3 regions of the Kitasatospora sp. NPDC101157 genome follow, and region 2 is predicted to be linked to each of the others. Evidence: riboswitches for the same ligand, from Rfam matches in the RefSeq annotation. Region 2 holds a riboswitch; each other region holds the start of a gene.
What was found. A riboswitch is a leader RNA that binds a small molecule or an ion and turns the genes downstream of it on or off. The one in region 2 is predicted to bind S-adenosylmethionine.

Region 1 (7,295 bases), on a different contig from region 2:
TCAGCCGCGGCCTCCCACTTGTTGGCGGGGTTGGCACGCGTGCTGGAGGGCTTGGCGGCACCGGTCGTGGTGCTGCTCGCGCTACTCATCGAGCACGCTCCCAGAAGCTCGGGCCGACAGGCTTCTCGAAGTCGCCGGTGGCGACCAGGTTGCCCTTGTCGTCAGTGGTGATCTTCAGCTGCGGCAGGGGGTGGCCGGCCGGGCCGAAGATGACGCGCGCGCCGTCCGCCAGGTCGAAGGTCGACTGGTGGCAGGGGCAGAGCGCGTGGTGGGTCTGCTGCTCGTACAGGCTGATCGGGCACCCGACGTGGGTGCAGATCTTGGAGTAGGCGAGGATGCCCTCGAAACCCAGCTCCTTGGACTTGTCGTCCTTGATGTCCTCCGGCGCGATGCGCACCAGCATCAGGGCGTCCTTGGCGATGCGCTGCTGGAAGTCCTCGTCGTGGGTGGTCAGACCCTCCGGCATGGCGAAGGTCAGCGAGCCGACCACGAGGTCCTCGGGCTTCATCGGCTGCATGGTGCTCATGTTGACGAGCGCCAGCGGCTTGGCCGGGGTGGCCTCGCTCCAGCCCGTCTCCTGGAGCTTCTTCTCCGGCAGCGGGCCCAGGTCGCGGAGCAGGACCACGCCGGAGAGCGGGACCAGCGCCATCGACCCGATGAGGGTGTTGCGGATCATCTTGCGGCGACCGAAGCCGGACTCGGCGGCACCGGTCTTGAACTGGTCGATGACGTCGTTGCGGACCTCGTCGGAGGCCTCGATCGGGTGACGCTCGGACGGCATCTCGACGTCCGACATCAGGGTGCGGGCCCAGTGGACCGCGCCCGCGCCGATCATGAACAGCGCGACGCCCAGGGTCAGGCCGAGCGCGAAGTTCAGCGCGCTGACGTGACCCAGCGGGAAGATGTAGACGATCTTGTCCGGGTCGATGGCCACGTACGAGGCGATGAAGCCGATGGTGGCGAGCATCGAGACCACGAACATCAGCGAGACCTGGCGCTCGGCCCGCTTGGCGGCCCGCTCGTCGATGTCGGTGCGACGGGGCTCGTGGGCCGGCAGGCCCGGGTCGGCGAACGGGTTGCCGTGGTCGGCCACCTCGCCGGCGGAGCCGTGCGGCTCGGGGAGCTTCTCTTCTGACATGTCGTGGCTCATGACTTCTTGGCCTTGGTGGTGTGGGCGGCGACCCAGATCGCGACCGCGATGAGCGTGCCGAGGCCGAAGATCCAGCCGAACAGACCCTCGGTCACCGGACCGAGGCTGCCCAGGGTGAGACCGCCGGGGTTGGGCTCATCGTTGGTGGTGTGGCGGACGAAGGCCACGATCTGCTTCTTCTGCTCCTCGGGCATGGTGCTGTCCGGGAACGACGGCATGTTCTGCGGGCCGGTCTGCATGGCCTCGTAGATGTGCTTGGCGTCCACGCCCTCCAGCGACGGGGCGTACTTGCCCTTGGTCAGGGCACCGCCCTGGCCCGCGAAGTTGTGGCACTGGGCGCAGTTGGTGCGGAACAGCTCGCCACCCTTGGAGATGTCCTGGGGGTCGGTCGAGTTGTACTGCTCCGGCTTCGGCGCGATCGGGCCGGGGCCGAGCGAACCGATGTACGCGGCGAGCTGGTCGATCTCGCCCTGGGTGTAGATCTTCGGCTTGCGCGGCACCTGGGCGCCGGGCTGCTGGGCCGGCATGCGGCCGGTGCCGACCTGGAAGTCGACGGCGGCGGTGCCGACGCCGACCAGGCTCGGACCCTCGCTGCCGCCCTGGCCGTTGATGCCGTGGCAGGAGGAGCAGCCGACGGCGAAGAGCCTCTTGCCCTCATCGATCGCGAGCGACTGCGCGGCGACGTCGGCCTGCGCCTTGTCGGCGGGCGCGAACGCGGCGTACAGCCCCCCGGTTGCCGCCAGGGCGAGAAGTAGGACGACCAGCGCCGCCAATGGGTGGCGCCGTCGTGCGGAGAGCTTTTTCACGGAATAACCCCGGTGTCAGGATCTGGTCGACTGGTGGGTGCACCCGGCGGCCGGTCTGGCCGGCACGAGGCTGCCTGTCCAAGGCTGCGCGCGCGGTCGGTCGGTGGGAGCGTCGGCACCGGCAGAAGCGGCCCGTCGCCGGTGAGGGCGGGGGCCGCAGCCGGTGGCCAGCGACCTGATCAGCTGGTTACTTGATCAGGTAGATGGTCGCGAACAGGCCGATCCACACGACGTCGACGAAGTGCCAGTAGTAGGACACGACGATCGCGGCGGTGGCCTGCTCGTGCGTGAAGCGCTTGGCTGCGTACGTCCGCCCCAGGACCAGCAGGAAGGCGATCAGACCGCCCGTCACGTGCAGACCGTGGAAGCCGGTGGTCAGGTAGAACACCGTGCCGTACGGGTCCGAGGACAGCGAGAGGCCGTCGTTCTTGACCAGCTCGGTGTACTCGTAGACCTGGCCGCCGATGAAGATCGCGCCCATGAAGAACGTGAGGGCGAACCACGCGCGGAGCTTCTTCACGTCACCGCGCTCGGCGGCGAACACGCCGAGCTGGCAGGTGAGCGAGGAGAGCACCAGGATCGTGGTGTTGATCGAGGAGAACGTCACGTTGAGGGCGTGCGCCTTCTCGGCCCAGAACTCGGCTCCCTTGACGGAGCGGAGCGTGAAGTACATCGCGAAGAGCGCCGCGAAGAACATCAGCTCGGAACTGAGCCAGACGATCGTTCCGACGCTGACCATGTTCGGTCGATTGACCGATCCGTGCGCGTGCCCGGTTTCTGTTGCTGTTGCTGTCGCCACGACGGACATTATGTCGGTCCCTTATTCCGTCTTCACGTCGGGGGGTGTCCCTCGGAGTGTCCGGTGCGTGCGGTATGCCCGCTTGGGGGGCGACGGGGTGCCCGTACGGGGGCTGAGCAGCGGCGTGTCCCTTTTCTGACGGTTCCTCGGGCGGGTGTGCTACCCCCTTGCCCGGTGCGTCGTTGCACGGACGGCGCAGCGCCGGGGTGTAGGGGAGAGGATGCCGTGTCCGCCGTCCGGGTGGACCGACGGGGTCCGGGTGACGGGCCGTCCTCCGGGTGGGTGAGCCGCGGGCGGGGCGGCTCGGGGAGGAACGTGCGCGAGGGGGACCGGCGACGGGGGAAACGGGAGTAGCATCCGGGTCAGGTGAACGTGGTCCGGATCACACTTGAGGGAGCAGGGTCCATGGCGTACACGACCGACGAGACGCTCACCGTCCTCGTCTACAGCGACGACCGCAACACCCGCGAGCAGGTGCTGACGGCACTCGGCCGTCGGCCCGCCGAGGATCTTCCGGAGCTGTCCTACCTGGAGTGCGCGACCACCCCCGCGGTGATCAAGGCACTGGAGAAGGGCGGCATCGACCTCTGCGTGCTGGACGGCGAGGCGGTCCCGGCCGGCGGGCTCGGCCTCGGGCGCCAGCTCAAGGACGAGATCTACGGCTGCCCGCCGGTGCTGGTGCTGATCGGCCGGCCGCAGGACTCCTGGCTCGCGGCCTGGAGCCGGGCCGACGCCGCGATCTCCCACCCGGTCGACCCGGTGGCGCTGGCCGGGGCGGTGGCCACCCTGCTGCGGGCGCGGCTGGCGAAGCGGGCCCCGGTCGCACGCTGAGCGGTGTCGTCTCACTACGGGAGAGACCGGGGCCCGGGCGCCCCACCGGTCGATAGGCTGGCTCCATCCGTACGGACGTCCCCCGGTGCGGGGGAACCGACAACAGCTGGAGTCAGCCATGGTGAACGTGAACCCTGCGAACGGTGGTACCGACCCCGCGCAGGTGGTCCGCACCTGGCCGGACCTCCTGGCGGCACTGTTGAAGGGGGAGGACCTCGACCGCTCGTCCACCGCGTGGGCGATGGACCGGATCATGAGCGGCGAGGCGTCCCCCGTCCAGGTGGCCGGGTTCATGGTGGCGCTGCGGGCCAAGGGCGAGACGGTCGACGAGATCGCCGGTCTGGTCGACGCGATGTACGAGCACGCCGAGCCGCTGGACATCCCCGGCCCGGCGGTCGACATCGTCGGCACCGGCGGCGACCGGGCGAAGACCGTCAACATCTCCACCATGTCGGCGATCGTCGCGGCCGCCGCCGGCGCCAAGGTGGTCAAGCACGGCAACCGGGCCGCCTCTTCCTCCAGCGGCTCCTCGGACGTGCTGGAGAAGCTCGGGGTGGCGCTCGACCTGTCGGCCCGGCGGGTGGCCGAGGTGGCCGAGGAGGTCGGGCTCACCTTCTGCTTCGCCGCGAAGTTCCACCCCTCGATGCGGCACGCGGCCACCGCGCGGCGCGACCTCGGTGTGCCGACCGCCTTCAACATCCTCGGCCCGCTGACCAACCCGGCGAAGGTCACCTCGCACGCCATCGGCTGCTTCGACACCCGGCTCGCCGGGCTGATCGCGGGCGTGCTGGCCCGGCGCGGGGCGACGGCGCTGGTGTTCCGCGGTGACGACGGACTGGACGAGCTGACCGTCACCACCACCTCGCGGGTGTGGGTGGTGCAGGACGGGGCGGTCACCGAGACCGGCTTCGACCCGCGGGACGTCGGCATCGAGCTGGTCGGGATCGAGGCGCTGCGCGGGGCCGACGCCGCGTACAACGCCGAGGTCGCGCGCCGGCTGCTGGCCGGGGAGCGCGGGCCGGTGCGGGACGCCGTCCTGCTGAACACGGCGGCGGCGCTGGTCGCTATGGACCTCGGCGACGCGCCGCTGACGGATCAGCTCGCGGCGGGGATGGTCCGGGCGGCCGAGGCGATCGACTCGGGTGCGGCGCAGGAGCTGCTGCGGCGCTGGTCGGAGGCCACCAGCCGGATCTGAGACGGCAGTTGAGGGCCCGTGCCGTTCGGTCGGCACGGGCCCTCGGGCTGCCGCCCGCCGCGGGGGCGGGAGCGCCGTCCGGATGGTGGATGCCTGTTTGACCGTCCGACGCACCCGACCTAGAGTCTTCGCCAGGTCATGAGTGACAGCGCCAAGCCCCAGCTGGCTGTCCGGCAACCCTCCGTCCGTGGCGGGGTGCCCTGGGTGAGGACCGGGTCGCCGGGCAAGCCGTCCGCGCGACAAGCGCGGACGCCGGACGACGAGCACTCCCGGGGTCCCTTACCCCCAGAAGGAGTGCATCCTCATGTCCCTCGCAACCGAGACCTCCGCCCCGCTCGCCGTCCTCGGCCACGACGTCCAGGTGCCGCTCGCCAGCGGTGAGAAGGTCGGCTACGCGGCGCTCGACTACGCGGCCAGCGCGCCGGCGCTCCAGCGGGTCTGGGACGACGTCGCCGCCTACGCGCCGTACTACGGGAGCGTGCACCGCGGCGCCGGGTACCTGTCGCAGCTGTCCACCGACCTGTTCGAGCAGAGCCGCCGGACCGTCGCCGAGTTCCTCGACCTGCGCGAGGGCGACCAGGTGGTCTTCACCCGTGCCACCACCGACTCGCTCAACCTGCTGGCCTCGGCCGTGCCGGCCGGCACCCGGGTGTTCGCCTTCGAGACCGAGCACCACGCCTCGCTGCTGCCCTGGGCGCACGCCGGGCTGGAGGTCGGCTACCTGCGGGCGCCGCGCTCGCGGGCCGAGGCGGTGGCCGCGCTGGAGGCGGCGCTCGCCGCGGCGCCCGAGGGGCCGAAGCTGCTGTGCGTCACCGGCGCCTCCAACGTGACCGGCGAGCTGTGGCCGGTCGCCGAGCTGACCGAGGCCGCGCACCGGTACGGCGCCCGGGTGGTGCTGGACGCCGCCCAGCTGGCCCCGCACCACCGGGTCTCGGTGCGCGAGCTGGGCGTCGACTGGATCGCCTTCTCCGGCCACAAGCTGTACGCGCCGTTCGGCGCCGGGGTGCTGGCCGGGCGGGCGGACTGGCTGGATGCGGCCGAGCCGTACCTGGCCGGCGGCGGGGCGACCCGGACGGTGGCCCGGGAGCAGGACGGCTCGGTGGCGGTGCAGTGGCACACCGGCCCGGCCCGGCACGAGGCCGGCTCGCCGAACGTCATCGGCGCCTACGCGATCGCCTCGGCCTGCCGGGCGCTGACCGAGGCCGGCTTCGACGCGCTGGAGGCCCGGGAGCGGCAGCTGGTCGAGCGGCTGACGGCGGGGCTGGCGGAGATCCCCGAGGTCAAGGTGCTGAACCTGTTCGGCGAGGGCTCCGCGAGGGTCGGCGTGCTGTCCTTCGTCGTCCGGGGCTGGAACAGCTCGCACTTCTCGGCCGCGCTGTCCGCCGAGTACGGCATCGGCGTGCGCGACGGGCTGTTCTGCGCCCACCCGCTGGTGCGGACGCTGCTGGGGGACGAGGACGTGGCGCCGTCCGAGTGCGGGGCTCCTGAGCCGTCGCTCCCGGGGGAGCGCAGCCTCAACGCGATCCGGGTGAGCTTCGGGGCCGGCACGCCGGACGAGCACGTCGAGCGCTTCCTGACCGCCGTCCGCGAGCTGGTCACCGAGGGCGCGGCGTGGAACTACCGCAACGAGGGCGGCCGTTGCGTCGCCGACAGCCGCCGCTAGGGCGGGACTACTCGTCCAGGCCGAGGGCGAATGCGGCTTCCAGGTCGTGCTGGGAGTAGGTGCGGAAGGCGATCTGGGTCTCGGTGTGGGCCACGCCCGGGACCTTGTTCAGCCGGCCCGGGATGACCTCGGCCAGGTCGTCGTGGCGGCGCACCCGGACCATCGCCACCAGGTCGTAGCCGCCGGTCACCGAGTAGACCTCGCTGACGCCCTCGATGGCGGCGATGGCCTCGGCGATCTCCGGGATGCGGTCGACGCTGGTCTTGATCAGGACGATGGCGGTGATCACTGTTCAGGGCTCCTTCGTGGGGTGCGGCCAGCGTATCGGGCCTCAGCCGGGCCGTCTCGGGGGGTGGCCGACGACGGTGCAGGCGTAGAGGAAGCCGGCCGAGAAGCCGATCACGTGCACCAGGTAGGCCACCCCGGGGCCGGCCGAGTGCACCGACCACCACTGCAGGGCGAACCAGAGGCCGAGCACCAGCCAGGCCGGGAAGCGCAGCGGGAGGAAGAGGAGCAGCGGCACCAGGGTGGTCACCCGGGCCCTCGGGTGGAAGCGCAGGTACGCCCCGAGCACGGCGGAGATCGCGCCCGAGGCACCGATCAGGACCCGGGTGGAGTCGGGGGAGTGCGCCTCGGCGAGCGCGAAGCCGTACGAGGCGAGGCTGCCGGCGGCCAGGTAGAAGAGGAGGTACCTGGCCCGGCCGACCCGCCGTTCGACGGTGGGGCCGAAGACGTGGAAGAAGAGCAGGTTGCCCAGCAGGTGCAGCCAGCCGGCGTGCAGGAACAGCCCGGTGAGCGCGGAGACCGCCGGGTGTTTGCCCGGGGTGGGGGAGGCGGGGCAGCCGGGGACC
Region 2 (7,295 bases):
GCGTGGCCGGGCGGGGCGGTGGCCGCCGTCAGCAGCACGGCGAGGACGGCGAACAGGGGGTGGAGGCGTCGCACGCCGTGGTCTCCTGTCGTTGGAAGGGAGGAGCGGTAGGGGAAGCAGGGGTGGTGCCGGGCGAGGCGGCGGTGGACGGTTCGGCGGATGGCGCGCCGAGCTCGACGCTCAACAGGCCGAGCACCTCGCGCATCCGCCGTTCCACCTCCTCGATCGAGGCGCCCACCACCCGGACGTACCCCGAGGCGTTGTCCGAGGGCCGCCGGGCGGCGACCGAGTCGCCGACACCGATCTTGAGAACGGCCCCGACCACTCCGGGGACACGCACCAGCTCCTCCGTCGGAGTGATCCGCCGGACCGTACCCGCGCCGGACAGCGGCAGCAGCAGGGTCCCCGCGCGGCTCCTGTGGTCAGACCATGAGCCGGCGCAGAGCGTCGGCGACCTGCGCGGCGCCGGCGGTTCCGACCGACCTCGTCATCGCCGTCCAGTCGGGGACGGAGCTGCCGGGGACGGAGCTGCCGGGGTCGGAGTTGCCGGGGGCGGACGCGCCGGCCCCGAACCCGTCGGCCAGGCGTTTGAGCTTCTCGACCAGCCCCTGCCGTACGGCCGTCGCCGTTCGGTGGCGGCCGAGGTCGGCGGCTCGGGCGATGCCGCCGTAGATCAGGTCGAGGGCCTTGCCCACGCCGTGGGTGCGCAGCGCCAGCACCTCGTCCTCGTCGAAGACCTCCGCCGGCCAGCGGAGGCGCACGTCGGTGCCGACTGCCCGGCTGTGGAAGCGGCCGTTGAAGATCTGACTGAGGTTCTGCGGCGGCAGGCAGAGCGTGGGGGTCCCGAGCTGCCCCGCCTCCAGGAGGGTGGTCAGGCCGGGGGAGGTGAGCAGTACGTCGCACTCGGCGAGGCGGCGCAGGAAGTCCTCGTGGGGGAGGGCGCCGACCGTGGTGGTGGCCGGATGCGCGCAGGAGTCCACCAACTGTGCCGCCAGCCAGGCGGGCAGGTTGCCCGCGATGTGCACCTCGGTGATCCCGCTCGCGGTGAGCGCCTCCAGGGCAGGGGGCAGGACGAGCCGCGGATAGCCGGCCCAGTCGGCGAGTCGGGGCGCGCGCAGGCCGCCGAGGTTGAGCAGGGCCCGACGTGGGTAGCGCGTCGGCGCGGTGCTCCGGGAGACTCCGCCGTCGGCGATCACGGCGTCCACCCAGCGCAGCTGGTGCACGTCGGCCAGCACCCGGGCGCCCTGGCGGGGCAGTTCCACGCACCGCTGGGCGCAGTACACCTCGGCGTCCAGCGGGAGGTCGGGGCGGTCCCCGTCCGTCCACAGGAACGGCAGGCTGTCGACGAACACCACCGGCACCCCGCAGGCCCGCAACGCCTTCGCCAGCCCGCCGTCCAGTACCACCAGCGCCGCCTCCACGCGCTGCGCCTGGACGATCCGTCTCAGCTCCGCCTCCGACCGGGTGTCCGGGAGGTCGAACCAGCGCTCGACCGGCTGCTCGGCGAGCACCGATCTCCCCAGTCCGGAGGCCAGCCCGATGAATCTCAGCCGGTCGCCGCCGGTACCCCGGAGGGCGGACAGCACCGCGCTCAACTTCCCCGAGCTGCCCCAGCCGAACTCCACCCCGGCCACGGCAACCGTCCTGGTCTCCGCCTTCGCCCGCATCCGTGTCAACTCCCCCGCCCGTACCGGATCTCCTGTCGTCCGTATTCGTACCAGGCGAGAGAAACGGGCTTGATTCGGCTACCTACCGAAAAATGAAAGCTAACCACCCCACCAGGTGAAGCTGCGCGTCAGCGCATTGACGGAGGGTCGTCCAGTGATCGGGCCGGTCGCCTCGCCCCGCCCGCAACACGCGGGCAGGAACGTCCCTGCGCCCCGGGGCCGCCGTACCGGGCTGCAATGGGCGCCGACCCGGGCCGAGCGCCAACCGCAGACCACAGGAGAGGGCCGCCCGATGGAGCAGCCGACGACCGCCGACACCGATCCGGTCCGCGTACTGGAGACCTCGGGCCCCGACTACCGCCGGGCCTTCGGCCTCTTCCTCGCCGGCACGGACGAGAAGCCCCGCACCCACGCCCGGCTGAGCGACATCGCCATGACCCTCCCGCACCGCCGGGTCCTGCTGGACCTCGGCGCCGGGGACGGCCGCACCACCGCGCACCTCGCCCGGTACTTCGACCGCACGATCGCCGTCGAGCCGAGCGCCGCCATGCGCGAGAGGCTCGCCGCCGCCTGCCCGGACGCCCTGGTCCTCCCCGAGCCGCTGGAGCGCGCCGCCCCGCCCGGGCCGGGCGACCTGGTCCACCTCTCCCACGTGCTCTACTACGTCCCGGAGCCGGACTGGCTCCCCACCGCCACCCGAGCCCTCGGCTGGACGGCACCCGGCGGCGCCCTGCTGATCGTCCTGCAGAACCCCGACAGCCCGTGCATGCGGATGGCCGCCCACTTCACCGGCGTCCGCTACGACCTGCGCCCCCTCCTGGACCGCCTGCGCGCCGAGCATCCCTCCCACGACTACGCCCTGGAGACCCTCGTCCTCCACTACCGCACGCCCCACCTCGCCGAAGCCGTCGACGTCGCCGAATTCATGGTCAACGTCGCCGATCTCGCCGCCCTCGACGCCCGCCCGACCAGGGGCGCCGTCGCCGCCTACGTCCAGCAGCACTTCGCCCGTCCCGACGGCGGCTACGCCATCGGCCACACCCAGGACATGCTGATCGTCCGCCGTGCCCGGGAGTGACCGTCGCTCCTCGCGGCGGGTGCCGGGCGCGGTTGAGGGGCATGTCCGGCGGGGCGCTGCTCAGCCCTGACCTCCGGGTGGGGTCCAGGGTGTGCGGGTGAGGGAAAAGTTTGGCGGGGCGCCCGGGAAGTCTTGTATGGTTCGTCGCGAATCATCCAGAGGGGTGGAGGGACCGGCCCTACGAAGCCCCGGCAACTCCCCGTTCGTCCCGGCGTCCGAAGTACGCGCCGTGCCGTCCGGGATCAGTGCCAACTCCGGCCTGTCGCCAACGTGGCGCGGGAAAGATGAGGAGACACGGTGCTCTCTGTGCTGTCCTTCGCCCGGGCGCTTCCCGCCCCGGCCCTTCCGCGTACCCGTCTCGTGTCCGGCGCAGGCAATCGGCCGCATCCGCAGGCCCGTCCTCGCTGACCACCCCGCTCCCCACCCCACCGGAGCGTCCGTGAGCCGGACCCACCCGCGGCCCACGGGATTCGAGACTGGAGTACCCGTCCATGGAGAACATGGAGAACACGAGCGGCGTCGGAGTGCTCGACAAGATCACCTCGATCCTCGGCACCCTGGAGGCCGGTCCGGCCACCCTGGCCGGACTCGTCGACGCCACCGGCCTGGCGCGGCCGACCGCCCACCGGATCGCCGTCGCACTGGAACACCACCGCCTGCTCGGCAGGGACGTGCAGGGCCGGTTCGTCCTCGGCCCGAGACTCGCCGAGCTCTCGGCGGCCGCCGGTGAGGACCACCTGCTGGCAGCGGCCGGCTCGGTCCTCACCCAGCTGCGCGACCTCACCGGCGAGACCGCCCAGCTCTACCGCCGGCAGGGCGACGTGCGGATCTGCGTTGCGGCGGCCGAGCGCCTCTTCGGGCTGCGCGACACCGTTCCGGTGGGCCTCGCCCTGCCGATGAAGGTCGGGTCGGCGGCCCAGGTCCTGCTCGCCTGGGAGGAGCCCGAGCGGCTCCACCGCGGCCTCCAGGGCGCCCGGTTCACCGCCACCGCGCTCAGCGGTGTGCGGCGTCGCGGCTGGGCCCAGTCCATCGGCGAACGCGAGCCCGGGGTGGCCTCGGTGTCCGCACCCGTGCGCGGCCCGTCCAACCGGGTGGTGGCGGCGGTGTCCGTCTCCGGTCCGATCGAACGGCTCACCCGCCACCCCGGCGCCCGGCTGTCCCAGGCCGTGGTCGAGGCGGCGGCCCGGCTCACCGAGGCCCTGCACCGAACCTGACCCCCCCTCCCCCCGGGCGCCTCCTACTCCTTCTCGTCCAGCAGAGCGGCGAACCGCGCCAGTGGGTCCCCGGTGAAGGGGCGCAGCGCGGGGGCGAGGAGGCGCGCGCCGGGGAACCGCAGGCCGCCGAGGAAGGCGAAGCGAGTGGTGCGGTCGGTCTCCGGGCGGGCCGCCATCCCGCCGAGCACCAGGCGGCTCTGCATCAGGCACCAGCCGGGTGCGAGGTCGATCCCGAACGTCGCCCGGAGCCGGGTGCGGCCCTGGATCCGGGCCTGGAGCGAAGTCGTCGGCAGCGAACCGGATGGTGCGGACCGGACGAGTCGCACCGTGCGGACGTCGGGGATCCAGAGCGGCATGGTCCGCTCCAGGTCCTGGGCGAGCGCCCAGACCCGCTCGAACGGCGCGTCGAGGACGGTCTCGCCGATCCGGGCCGCCCCGGGCGCGGTCGCGGCGATCACGTGCAGCCGCCGGACCGGGTCGAAGTCGGCGACGGGCCACTGCGGCATCGGGGTGTCGGTCACTGCTGCCACGCCTTTCGGAAGCTGAGTCGGGCCCGGGAGAGCCGGGACTTGACCGTCCCGGGCGCGACCGCGAGCAGCGCCGCGGTCTGTCGTTCGTCCAGCCCCTCCAGGTCGCGCATCAGCAGGACGGCGCGGTGCTCGGGGGAGAGCCGGGCAAGCACGTCGCGGATGTCCGCGGCGAGCTGGGGATCGCCGGGCGCGGGGACCTCGCCGAGTTCGGCCGGCCGCGAGCGTGCCGCCCGGTTGGCGTACCGGACCGCCTCCCGCACCGCGATGGCCCGGACCCAGCCGTACAGCGCTTCGGGGTCCTGGAGTTGGCGCAGTTTGCGGAAGACCACGATCAGCGCCTCCTGGGTCGCGTCGGCGCCGTCGTCCAGCGCGATCGGGCCGCAGAGCCGCCGGACGTACGGGGTGATCAGGTCCAGCAGTCGGCCGACCGCGAGTTGGTCGCCGCCCTGGGCGGTTCTCACCAGCTCGGCGAGGCCGGGCGGTGGCTCCTGCATGGTGCTGTCTCCGCTCTTTCCACTGCTGACGGTCGTCGGTCGTCGGTCGGCGCTCGGCGACCGGGTCCGGCGTCTGGGCGTCCGGGCGTCCGGGGTCCGTAGAGGGAGGACCCGGAGCGGAGAAACGTTCCCTGCCGACTTCGCCCGGGGGCAGTGTTCCTCGTCACAGGAACGGATCGTCCTGCGGGGTGCTCCTTCGGGTGTTCGAGCGTCCTGAGACCCCGTGAGGTGACGGCATGAAGTCGACGAAGATCAGCAACAGGGCCACCGCGGTCGGTGCGGTGCTGGCGGTGGACGGCCTGGTCCACCTCTACTGGGCCACCGGCCGGACCTGGCCGGTGGACGGCACCACCCGGCTCTCGCAGCTGGTGCTCAACACCCAGGTGCCCTTCACCCCGCAGGGGCTGGTGCCGCTCGCGGGGATGCTCTTCTCGGGCGCGACGCTGGTGCTGGTCCGGGGCGGTCGGCTGCCGGCCCTGGGTCGCCGGCTGCCCGCCCTGCTACCGCGCTGGGGGAGCCGGGCGGTGGCCTGCGGACTGCTCGCCCGCGGCGCGGTCGGACTGGTCTGGGTGACCGGCTCCTGGGCGGACCCGGGCGACACCTTCTACTGGCTCAACCTGCTGCTCTACACCCCGCTGTGCCTGGTGCTCGGCCGGGCGGCCCGGCAGGTCGCAGCCGCGGAGACGACGCCTGCGGGCACGGCGCCCACGGGCGGTTCGGTTTCGGGCGTGGCGCGGGCCTGAGCTTCCCGGCTCCGGCTCCGGCTCCGGCTCCGGACCTGGACCCGGACCCGGACCCGGACCGAGTCCGGGCCGAACCCGAACGGCGTCCCGCGGCTCCGCCCCGAGGAGGCAGGAGCCGCGGGACGCCGTCCGTCCGCCCGTACCGGCCGGGTCAGCGCCGCAGGTGCTGTACGGCGCGCGGGCCGGCGACGGGCGCCGCGGCGCGTGCGGCCTGTGCGCCCGGCGCGCCGGCGGCCGGGCTGCGCAGGGTGCCGGGCTGGAAGTGGCCGCTGTACACGTCGGTGGAGTTCAGCGGCTGGGCGTCGTTGGCGGTCACCATCACCGGACGGATCTGGCGGCCGTCGTTGATCAGCGACTGGTAGTCGCCGAGGAAGTGGCCCCCGGCGAAGGGCGCCTGGAGCCAGTCGAACACCGGCGAGATCTGGCGCTCGACCGGGCTCTCCTCGCCGCCGCGCGGGAAGCTGAGCAGCCAGGCGGCCGTGGGCAGCGTGGTGGTGTTGCCCGGGGTGAGGTAGCGCAGGTCGTAGTAGCTGACGGCGACGGTGCCGTTGGCGGTCACGCTGATGGACGGGGTGAACGCCGGGGCGCCCGGGGCCTGGTTGATCCGGGTCGGGCCGCTCCAGGTCCGGCCGCCGTCCGTGGAGTGCACCAGCTGGATCGCGTCGTACTGACCACCGGTGAACTCCGATCCCTCGTAGGCGAGATACAGCTCGCCGGTCTGCGGGTCGACGGCCACGCTCGGCAGCCCGGCGCCGGCCCGGAGGGACTTGGTGGCGTCGGCGGGCGCGTTCGGGTCGACCTCGGGGACGGAGGTGTCGGCGGCGACCCGGACCGGTTGGCTCCAGGTCCGTCCCTGATCCGTCGAGGTGACCATGCCGAAGTGCACGTCGCTGACGGTGGTGGCCGTCCCGTCGGTGAAGGTGATCGAGTCGAAGAAGTCGTACAGCGTGTCGGTCCGCGGGTCGACCACGATCTGGTTGCCGATGGTCTGGGTGTTGGGCGTCGTGCTGGTGACGACGAAGGGCTTCGCCGGGCTCCAGGTGCGGCCGTGGTCGCGGGTGATGGAGATGTAGCCCGGCCCGTCGAAGTAGGGCGCAGGGCTGCTGACCTGGTCGATCCGGTCCCAGACCTGGTAGGCGACGCCCGGGTGCACCGGGTCGGCGGTGACGGCGTTCTTGTCGTCGGTGATCGCCGGGTCGTTGTCGCTGATCAGCTCGGTGACGTGCTGCCAGCTGCGACCGCCATCGGTCGAGGTGGCGGCCGCCACCGAGTTGCGCGGCGTGGTGGCGTCGAAGACCAGGGCGCTGGCGTAGGCGGTGCCGTCGGGGCCGAAGCTCACCCAGCCGTCGGAGGCCCGCTGGTAGGCCAGCCCGCCCGGGGCGCAGTGGGTGAACGGCAGGGCGGTCTGGGTGAAGTGCACGCCGTCCGTGGTGTAGCTCGAACTCAGGCCCCGGGCACCGCCGTTGGACCAGCGGTCCTGCTGGTAGATGGTGATCGTGTCGGCCGGGTCCAGCGGGTTGGAGGCGGCGTACGGTTCGTCCTCGGCGGCCGGGTGGTTGGTGCCCGGGC
Region 3 (7,295 bases), on a different contig from region 2:
CCGCGAAGGCGGTGTTGTACGCCTCGTAGGCGGCCCATTCGGTGCGGAAGTCGGCGTCGAAGGAGGGCGCGGTGGGGGTCGCGTAGAGCAGGTGGTGGACGAACCACAGGGTGGAGTTGGCGACGCCGTTGTAGGCGTGGGCGAAGGTCTGCGGGTCAATGTCCAGCATGCGTACGGCCTGGCCGCCGACGTCGTGCCCGGCGCGGTCGAGGCGGCCTTCGGGGGCTTCTCCCGCGGCTCGGCGGTCGGCGTCGCTGAGAGCCGCGCAGACCCAGACGGCGTCGGTGTCGCCGATCGCGGAGAGGCCGGAGACCAGCCCCCCACCGCCTCTGCGCAGGGTCAGCGTGCCGTCGTCGGCGGTGCTGAAGGACACCGGTCCCCGGTTGGAGGCCACCAGGACGGGGGCGGTGCCGGTCACAGTCGAACGTTCGGTCGTGAGATCGCCCATGGTTGGGATGTTGCCGGGGGTCCGGGGTGGCAAACCCCGGGGCCCGAAGACGGGTCCCGTCAATGGCGGGTGGCGTATTCGGGGACGGTGTGCATCGGGGGGCGCTCCAGGGCCGTCACGGAGTGGGTGTGGGCGGTGAAGGAGCGGGTTTCCGGGTCGCGGGTGAACTGGGTGAGGTGAGGGTGGACGAGGTCGGCGGAGGCCTTGAGGCGGTGGGTGCGGTCGAGGCGTTCCAGGGCGGTGCGGTAGATGGTGGCGGCCATCCGGCCGAGGGCCTGGCCGTCCTGGTGGCGGTGGTGCCGGACACCGACGTCGACCTGGGCCAGGGCGTCCAGTCCGGCCAGTTCCAGTGCGTCGACCAGCAGGCCGAGTTCGACGCCGTAGCCGGTGGGGAAGGGCAGGCGTTCGAGCAGTGAGCGGCGGGCGGCGTACTCGCCGCCGAGGGGCTGGACGAAACCGGCGAGTTCCGGCCAGTGGAGGTTGAGCAGGGGGCGGGCGACGAGTTCGGTGACCCGGCCGCCGCCGGCCGGGACGATCGCGCCCGAATCCGTCTCCAGGGGGCGGTCGTACATGGCCTTGACCAGCTGGAGCCCCTCGTCGGTCAGCAGCGGGCCGATGATGCCGGAGACGAAGCCCGGGTCGAACTCGCGCAGGTCGGCGTCGACGAAGCAGACGATGTCGCCGTGGGTGACCAGCAGGGAGCGCCACAGCACCTCGCCCTTGCCGGGGACGGCGGGCAGCCGGGGGAGTATCGCGTCGCGGTGCTCCACCCGGGCGCCGGCCGCGGCGGCGACGGCGGCGGTGTCGTCGGTGGAACCGGAGTCGACCACGACGAGTTCGTCGACGAGGGGGATCCGCTCGATCAGCTCGCGGCGGATGGTGCGGACGATGTCGCCGACGGTGGCCTCCTCGTCGAGCGCGGGGAGGACGACGCTGACGGTGCGGCCGGTGCGCCGCTTGGCCTCCAGCAGGGTGTGCACCGGCCGGTCGGCCGCGCTCCACGAGCGGCGGCGGAGCCAGGACGCCGCCTGCGGGAGGAGTGCGGGGGACGGTTCGGCGGGCACGGTGACTCTCCTCGGCGGACTGGGTGGAACGGGCCATCTCGCTTGGCGGACGGACCCTTTCGGGACGGACGCCTTCGGATACAGTCTTCGTACAGCGGTCGGACCTTTGCACGCCGGGGTCGCCGCTGAACCATAACTTCACATGCTCATCCAGAGGGACTGAGGGAACGGCCCGTTGACGTCCCGGCAACCTTCTCGCTCGGCTGTCGTCGACAGGCCCCGGCGGGACAGGTGCCAATTCCGGCCCGTGGCGCGACCGCGCCACGGGGAAGATGAGGAGAGAGGCCTCCGCCATCATGGCTATCACTGTGTCGACTGCTTCTGGCGCCGCACCCTCCCCCAGCCTTCGGCCGGGGGGACCCTCACCCGTCGACCTCGGCCCCGCCGCCGCGCTGTCCTGTCGGGAGTGCGGCACCCGCTTCCCGCTCGGCCCCAGCTTCGCCTGCCTGGAGTGCTTCGGGCCGCTGGAGATCGCGTACGAGTTCGGCAGCGAGGGCGCCGAGGAGCTGCGCAAGCGGATCGAGTCCGGCCCCGCGTCGATCTGGCGCTACGCGCCGCTGCTGCCGGTTCCGGCCGACGTGGCTTCGAAGCCCAACCTGAACCCCGGCTGGACCCCGCTGGTGAAGGCGGACAACCTGGGGCGGGAGCTCGGGTTCACCGCGCAGCTGCACGTGAAGGACGACTCCGGCAACCCGACCCACTCGTTCAAGGACCGGGTGGTGGCCTGCGCGATCGAGGCGGCCCGGGCGTTCGGGTACACCACGCTGTCCTGCTCCTCGACCGGCAACCTGGCCGGTGCGGTGGGCGCGGCGGCGGCCCGGGCCGGGTTCCGCTCGTGCGTCTTCATCCCGCACGACCTGGAGCAGGGCAAGGTCGTGATGGCCGGGGTGTACGGCGGCGAGCTGGTCGGCATCGAGGGCAACTACGACGACGTGAACCGCTTCTGCTCGGAGCTGATCGGGGACCCGGCCGGCGAGGGCTGGGGCTTCGTCAACGTCAACCTGCGGCCGTACTACGGCGAGGGCTCCAAGACGCTGGCGTACGAGATCTGCGAGCAGCTGGGCTGGCGGCTGCCGGAGCAGATCGTCATCCCGATCGCCTCGGGCTCGCAGCTGACGAAGATCGACAAGGGGCTGCAGGAACTGATCAAACTGGGCCTGGTGGAGGACCGGCCGTACCGGATCTTCGGCGCCCAGGCAGAGGGCTGCTCGCCGGTGTCGGCCGCGTTCAAGGCCGGCCGGGACGTGATCAAGCCGGTGAAGCCGGACACCATCGCCAAGTCGCTGGCGATCGGCAACCCGGCGGACGGCCCGTACGTGCTGGACATCGCCCGCCGCACCGGCGGGGCGGTCGAGGACGTCACGGACGCGGAGGTCGTGGCGGCGATCCGGCTGCTGGCCCGGACCGAGGGCATCTTCGCCGAGACCGCGGGCGGGGTGACCGTCGGCGTGCTGAAGAAGCTGGTCGAGACCGGTCGGCTGGACCCGGCCAAGGAGACCGTCGCGATCAACACCGGCGACGGCCTGAAGACGCTGGACGCCGTCTCCGAGGCCGGGATGACCACCGTCATCCGCCCGACGCTGGACTCCTTCCGCGCCGCCGGCCTCGCGTCCGCCTGAACCACCCCACCCCCGCTAGGAGAGCCATGAGCGCCAACGTCCGCATCCCCACCATCCTGCGCACCTACACCGGCGGCGCCGCCGAGGTGACCGCCGAGGGCGCCACCCTGGCGGAGGTCATCGCCGACCTGGAGCGGAACCACGCGGGCATCTCCGCCCGCATCCTGGACGACACCGGCAAGCTGCGCCGCTTCGTGAACGTGTACGTGAACGACGACGACGTGCGGTTCGCCGAGGGCCTGGCGACCGAGATCAAGGACGGCGCGAGCGTCTCGATCATTCCGGCGGTGGCCGGCGGCTGCTGAGCCGTTCCAAGGCCCCTTCCGGCCCGCTCCGCGGCCGCCCGCGCGTACGGAATTCCACTCTCCGTACGCGCGGGCGGTCGCTTGCATTTCGGCGGGAATATTCCGGGTCCAGTCGGAGTAGAGTGTGGCTCGACTGGGAACAGGGCGTCCCCTCCCGGTTCGCGGGGCACTTCGCCCGAGGGCGTCCGGACGCTGGGACCGGCCCGTCAAACATGTCAGGCAGATGTCAGAATTCCTGCGGGCATTTGGGTAATTCGTCCGCTATGTCCGGCGCGGAATGCCGAGTTCCTCCCGATTTGTTCGGTGTTGTCTCTTGACGGGGCTGCGGAATTCCCGGCGGTTGACCCTGTTGCAGAGGGCGTCGATCCGGATACATTCAGCGGCGGTCGACGTAATCACCCGCTCACGGAAGCCGTCCGGTGTTCCCGTGCGGAGGATTGCGGCGCGCACGGCTGCGCCCAGGGGGGGTTCCCCGGGCCGGCCTCCAAACCAGACCCGGGACCGCGACCTGCGGGACCGTGAAGGGCCAGCACAGCACTAGGGGAGTTCGGAATGGCTCAGGGCACCGTCAAGTGGTTCAACGCGGAGAAGGGCTACGGCTTCATCGCGGTCGACGGTGGTGCGGACGTCTTCGTCCACTACAGCGCGATCCAGATGGACGGCTACCGCACCCTCGAGGAGGGCCAGCGGGTCGAGTTCGAGATCTCCCAGGGACAGAAGGGCCCGCAGGCGGACATGGTCCGCGCGGCGGTCTGACACCTTCCGAATCTAGGAGCTCGGCGCGGCCCTCGGCTGGTGACCACTCGCTTCTCGACGGGCCCGTACGACACGCGTCGTACGGGCCCGTTCGCGTTCCCGCGGGAGTTCGCGCCGGAGTCGGTGCGGGCCCGGACGACGGCTCGCGGGTTGCCGATTGGGCTTGCACTCGACCACCCGGAGTGCTAATCATTGGCGTTAGCACTCACAGTGTGAGAGTGACAGCGGACCGGGTCGGTGAGGCCCCCGGGAGCGGCAGGGGAATGGACCTCCGCGCACCAGGGCCGTCCGTCGCGGGCACCCCTTGGTCCGAGCAGTCGACCGTGTCCCGGAGGACCACTTCTGATGGCCAAGATCATCGCCTTTGATGAGGAAGCTCGCCGCGGCCTTGAGCGTGGCATGAACCAGCTCGCCGACGCAGTGAAGGTCACGCTCGGCCCCAAGGGTCGCAACGTCGTGCTGGAGAAGAAGTGGGGCGCCCCCACGATCACCAACGACGGTGTCTCCATCGCCAAGGAGATCGAGCTCGAAGACCCGTACGAGAAGATCGGCGCGGAGCTCGTCAAGGAGGTCGCCAAGAAGACGGACGACGTCGCGGGTGACGGCACCACCACCGCCACCGTGCTCGCCCAGGCCCTGGTTCGCGAGGGTCTGCGCAACGTCGCCGCCGGCGCCAACCCGATGGCCCTGAAGCGCGGCATCGAGAAGGCCGTCGCCGCCGTCTCGGACCAGCTGCTGGCCCAGGCCAAGGACGTGGAGACCAAGGAGCAGATCGCCTCCACCGCCTCCATCTCCGCCGCCGACACCCAGATCGGCGAGCTGATCGCCGAGGCCATGGACAAGGTCGGCAAGGAAGGCGTCATCACCGTCGAGGAGAGCAACACCTTCGGCCTGGAGCTTGAGCTCACCGAGGGCATGCGCTTCGACAAGGGCTACATCTCCGCCTACTTCGCCACCGACCTGGAGCGCATGGAGGCGACCTTCGAGGACCCGTACATCCTCATCGCCAACTCCAAGATCGGCTCGGTCAAGGACCTGCTCCCGCTGCTGGAGAAGGTCATGCAGAGCGGCAAGCCGCTCGTCATCATCGCCGAGGACGTCGAGGGCGAGGCCCTGTCGACCCTGGTCGTGAACAAGATCCGCGGCACCTTCAAGTCCGTCGCCGTCAAGGCCCCGGGCTTCGGCGACCGCCGCAAGGCCATGCTCGGCGACATCGCCATCCTCACCGGTGGCACGGTCATCTCCGAGGAGGTCGGCCTCAAGCTGGAGAACGCCGGCATCGACCTGCTGGGCACCGCCCGCAAGGTGGTCATCACCAAGGACGAGACCACCATCGTCGACGGTGGCGGCGACAGCGAGCAGGTCGCGGGCCGCGTGAACCAGATCCGCGCCGAGATCGAGAACAGCGACTCGGACTACGACCGCGAGAAGCTCCAGGAGCGCCTCGCCAAGCTGGCCGGCGGCGTGGCCGTCATCAAGGCCGGCGCGGCCACCGAGGTGGAGCTCAAGGAGCGCAAGCACCGCATCGAGGACGCCGTCCGCAACGCCAAGGCCGCCGTCGAGGAGGGCATCGTCGCCGGTGGTGGCGTCGCCCTGCTGCAGGCCGGTGTCGCCTTCGACAAGCTGGAGCTGGACGGCGACGAGGCCACCGGTGCCAACATCGTCAAGGTCGCGCTGGAGGCCCCGATCAAGCAGATCGCGACCAACGCCGGCCTGGAGGGTGGCGTCGTGGTGGAGAAGGTGCGCAACCTCCCCGCCGGTCACGGCCTGAACGCCGCCACCAACGAGTACGTCGACCTGGTCGCCGAGGGCATCATCGACCCGGCCAAGGTCACCCGCTCCGCGCTGCAGAACGCCGCCTCCATCGCGGCGCTGTTCCTCACCACCGAGGCCGTCATCGCCGACAAGCCGGAGAAGGCCGCCGCGGCCGCCGGCGGCGGCATGCCGGGCGGTGACATGGACTTCTGATCCTGATCGTTCCGATCGGGTCGGTTGACTCCTCGTCCGCGTGGGCGGCTCCCTTCGGGGGGCCGCCCACGCGGCGTTTCCGGGCCGCGGGGGTTTCACGAGAGGATGGGCGGATGGCTTCCGACGACATCGAGACCGCCCTGCACAACGCGCGGGCACTGATCCTGGCCGACCTCACCGCGCGGGACGTGGCGGACGCCGCCGTCGTCTCGCTGGTCGAGCAGGCCGTCACCCACCGCCGCTGGTGGCTGGAGCAGTGGCCGGACGGCACCGAGTACGTGCTCGGGCTGGTCGCCCAGGACGTCCAGGACGCGCTGCTGGAGGCGTACGGCCGCTGGCCGCTCTGCACCGCCTGCGCGGCCGACGGGGACCCGCACGCGCTGGGCGTGGAACCCGAGTTGGGGCCGGAGCCGCACTGGGTGTGCGGCAAGCAGGGCGTGGTGGTGGCGCCGGTGGGGGAGCTTCGCTAGCCGGCCGGCTAGAGGGTTCCGAGTTCGGCGGTCAGGTTGGCGCGGGCGGCAGCCGTGAAGCGCTCGCGGGCGGCGGCGGTGCGGTAGAGGGCCGGGAGTGCCAGGAGCCGGCGCAGGACGGCGGCCCGGCCCGCGCGGAAGTCCGGCTCCGGGACGAAGGCGTACTCCTCGCGGACGGCGGCCGCGTAGGCCGCGTACGCCTCGGGGGTGCCGCCGAGGACGGCGAGGTCCGCGTCGCAGAGCACCTCGCCGTCGCGGTCGCCGGAGGCCGGGTCGTGGGTGACGGTGAGCAGCACGAGCCGTTCGACCTCGGCGACGCGTTCGGCGGGCAGCCCGGCGGCGGTCAGTGCGCGGACGGCCAGGGCGGCGCTGCGCTCCTCGTTCTCGGTGCGGTCGGGCCGGTAGACGGCGTCGTGGAACCAGGCGGCGAGCCGGACGGCGTCCGGGTCGGCGGCGTGGTCGGCGAGGTCGTCGATGTGCCGGAGTACCGCTCGCAGGTGTTCGGCGGTGTGGTAGCGCCGCTGGGGCTCGGACCAGCGGCGCAGCAGTTCGCGCCCGTAGGGTCCGGGGTCGTCGGCGGCGTCGCAGCGTTCGAGCAGGGCGGTCCAGGCGGTGAGCAGGTCCTCGGTCGGCATGAGCACATTCTGTCGGGTCGTTCCGGTGGA

Region 1: it holds a riboswitch for S-adenosylmethionine, as region 2 does, so the genes downstream of both, ACIRVF_RS10035 (aminotransferase class V-fold PLP-dependent enzyme) here and ACIRVF_RS04250 (IclR family transcriptional regulator) in region 2, are expected to answer to the same signal.
Region 3: it holds a riboswitch for S-adenosylmethionine, as region 2 does, so the genes downstream of both, thrC (threonine synthase) here and ACIRVF_RS04250 (IclR family transcriptional regulator) in region 2, are expected to answer to the same signal.

The regions. Positions count from the first base shown of each region.
Region 1 is NZ_JBIWPL010000004.1:66,974-74,268, reverse strand. Features, by position in the region: gene ACIRVF_RS10065 (cytochrome bc complex cytochrome b subunit) at 1-89, opposite strand, end outside; gene ACIRVF_RS10060 (Rieske 2Fe-2S domain-containing protein) at 86-1,138, opposite strand; gene ACIRVF_RS10055 (c-type cytochrome) at 1,147-1,956, opposite strand; gene ACIRVF_RS10050 (heme-copper oxidase subunit III) at 2,144-2,764, opposite strand; gene ACIRVF_RS10045 (hypothetical protein) at 3,161-3,586, shown strand; gene trpD (anthranilate phosphoribosyltransferase) at 3,705-4,781, shown strand; SAM riboswitch class IV at 4,916-5,033, shown strand; gene ACIRVF_RS10035 (aminotransferase class V-fold PLP-dependent enzyme) at 5,086-6,444, shown strand; gene ACIRVF_RS10030 (Lrp/AsnC ligand binding domain-containing protein) at 6,452-6,733, opposite strand; gene ACIRVF_RS10025 (rhomboid family intramembrane serine protease) at 6,776-7,295, opposite strand, start outside.
Region 2 is NZ_JBIWPL010000002.1:175,515-182,809, forward strand. Features, by position in the region: gene ACIRVF_RS04230 (M1 family metallopeptidase) at 1-74, opposite strand, end outside; gene ACIRVF_RS04235 (hypothetical protein) at 29-400, opposite strand; gene ACIRVF_RS04240 (hydroxymethylcytosylglucuronate/cytosylglucuronate synthase) at 423-1,667, opposite strand; gene ACIRVF_RS04245 (class I SAM-dependent methyltransferase) at 1,960-2,745, shown strand; SAM riboswitch class I at 2,894-3,036, shown strand; gene ACIRVF_RS04250 (IclR family transcriptional regulator) at 3,246-3,959, shown strand; gene ACIRVF_RS04255 (hypothetical protein) at 3,983-4,480, opposite strand; gene ACIRVF_RS04260 (RNA polymerase sigma factor) at 4,477-4,983, opposite strand; gene ACIRVF_RS04265 (DUF3995 domain-containing protein) at 5,220-5,726, shown strand; gene ACIRVF_RS04270 (neuraminidase (sialidase)) at 5,878-7,295, opposite strand, start outside.
Region 3 is NZ_JBIWPL010000001.1:2,256-9,550, forward strand. Features, by position in the region: gene ACIRVF_RS00010 (trehalose-6-phosphate synthase) at 1-448, opposite strand, end outside; gene ACIRVF_RS00015 (glucosyl-3-phosphoglycerate synthase) at 508-1,512, opposite strand; SAM riboswitch class I at 1,656-1,791, shown strand; gene thrC (threonine synthase) at 1,809-3,131, shown strand; gene ACIRVF_RS00025 (MoaD/ThiS family protein) at 3,158-3,436, shown strand; gene ACIRVF_RS00030 (cold-shock protein) at 3,989-4,192, shown strand; gene groL (chaperonin GroEL) at 4,538-6,160, shown strand; gene ACIRVF_RS00040 (hypothetical protein) at 6,274-6,630, shown strand; gene ACIRVF_RS00045 (hypothetical protein) at 6,639-7,265, opposite strand.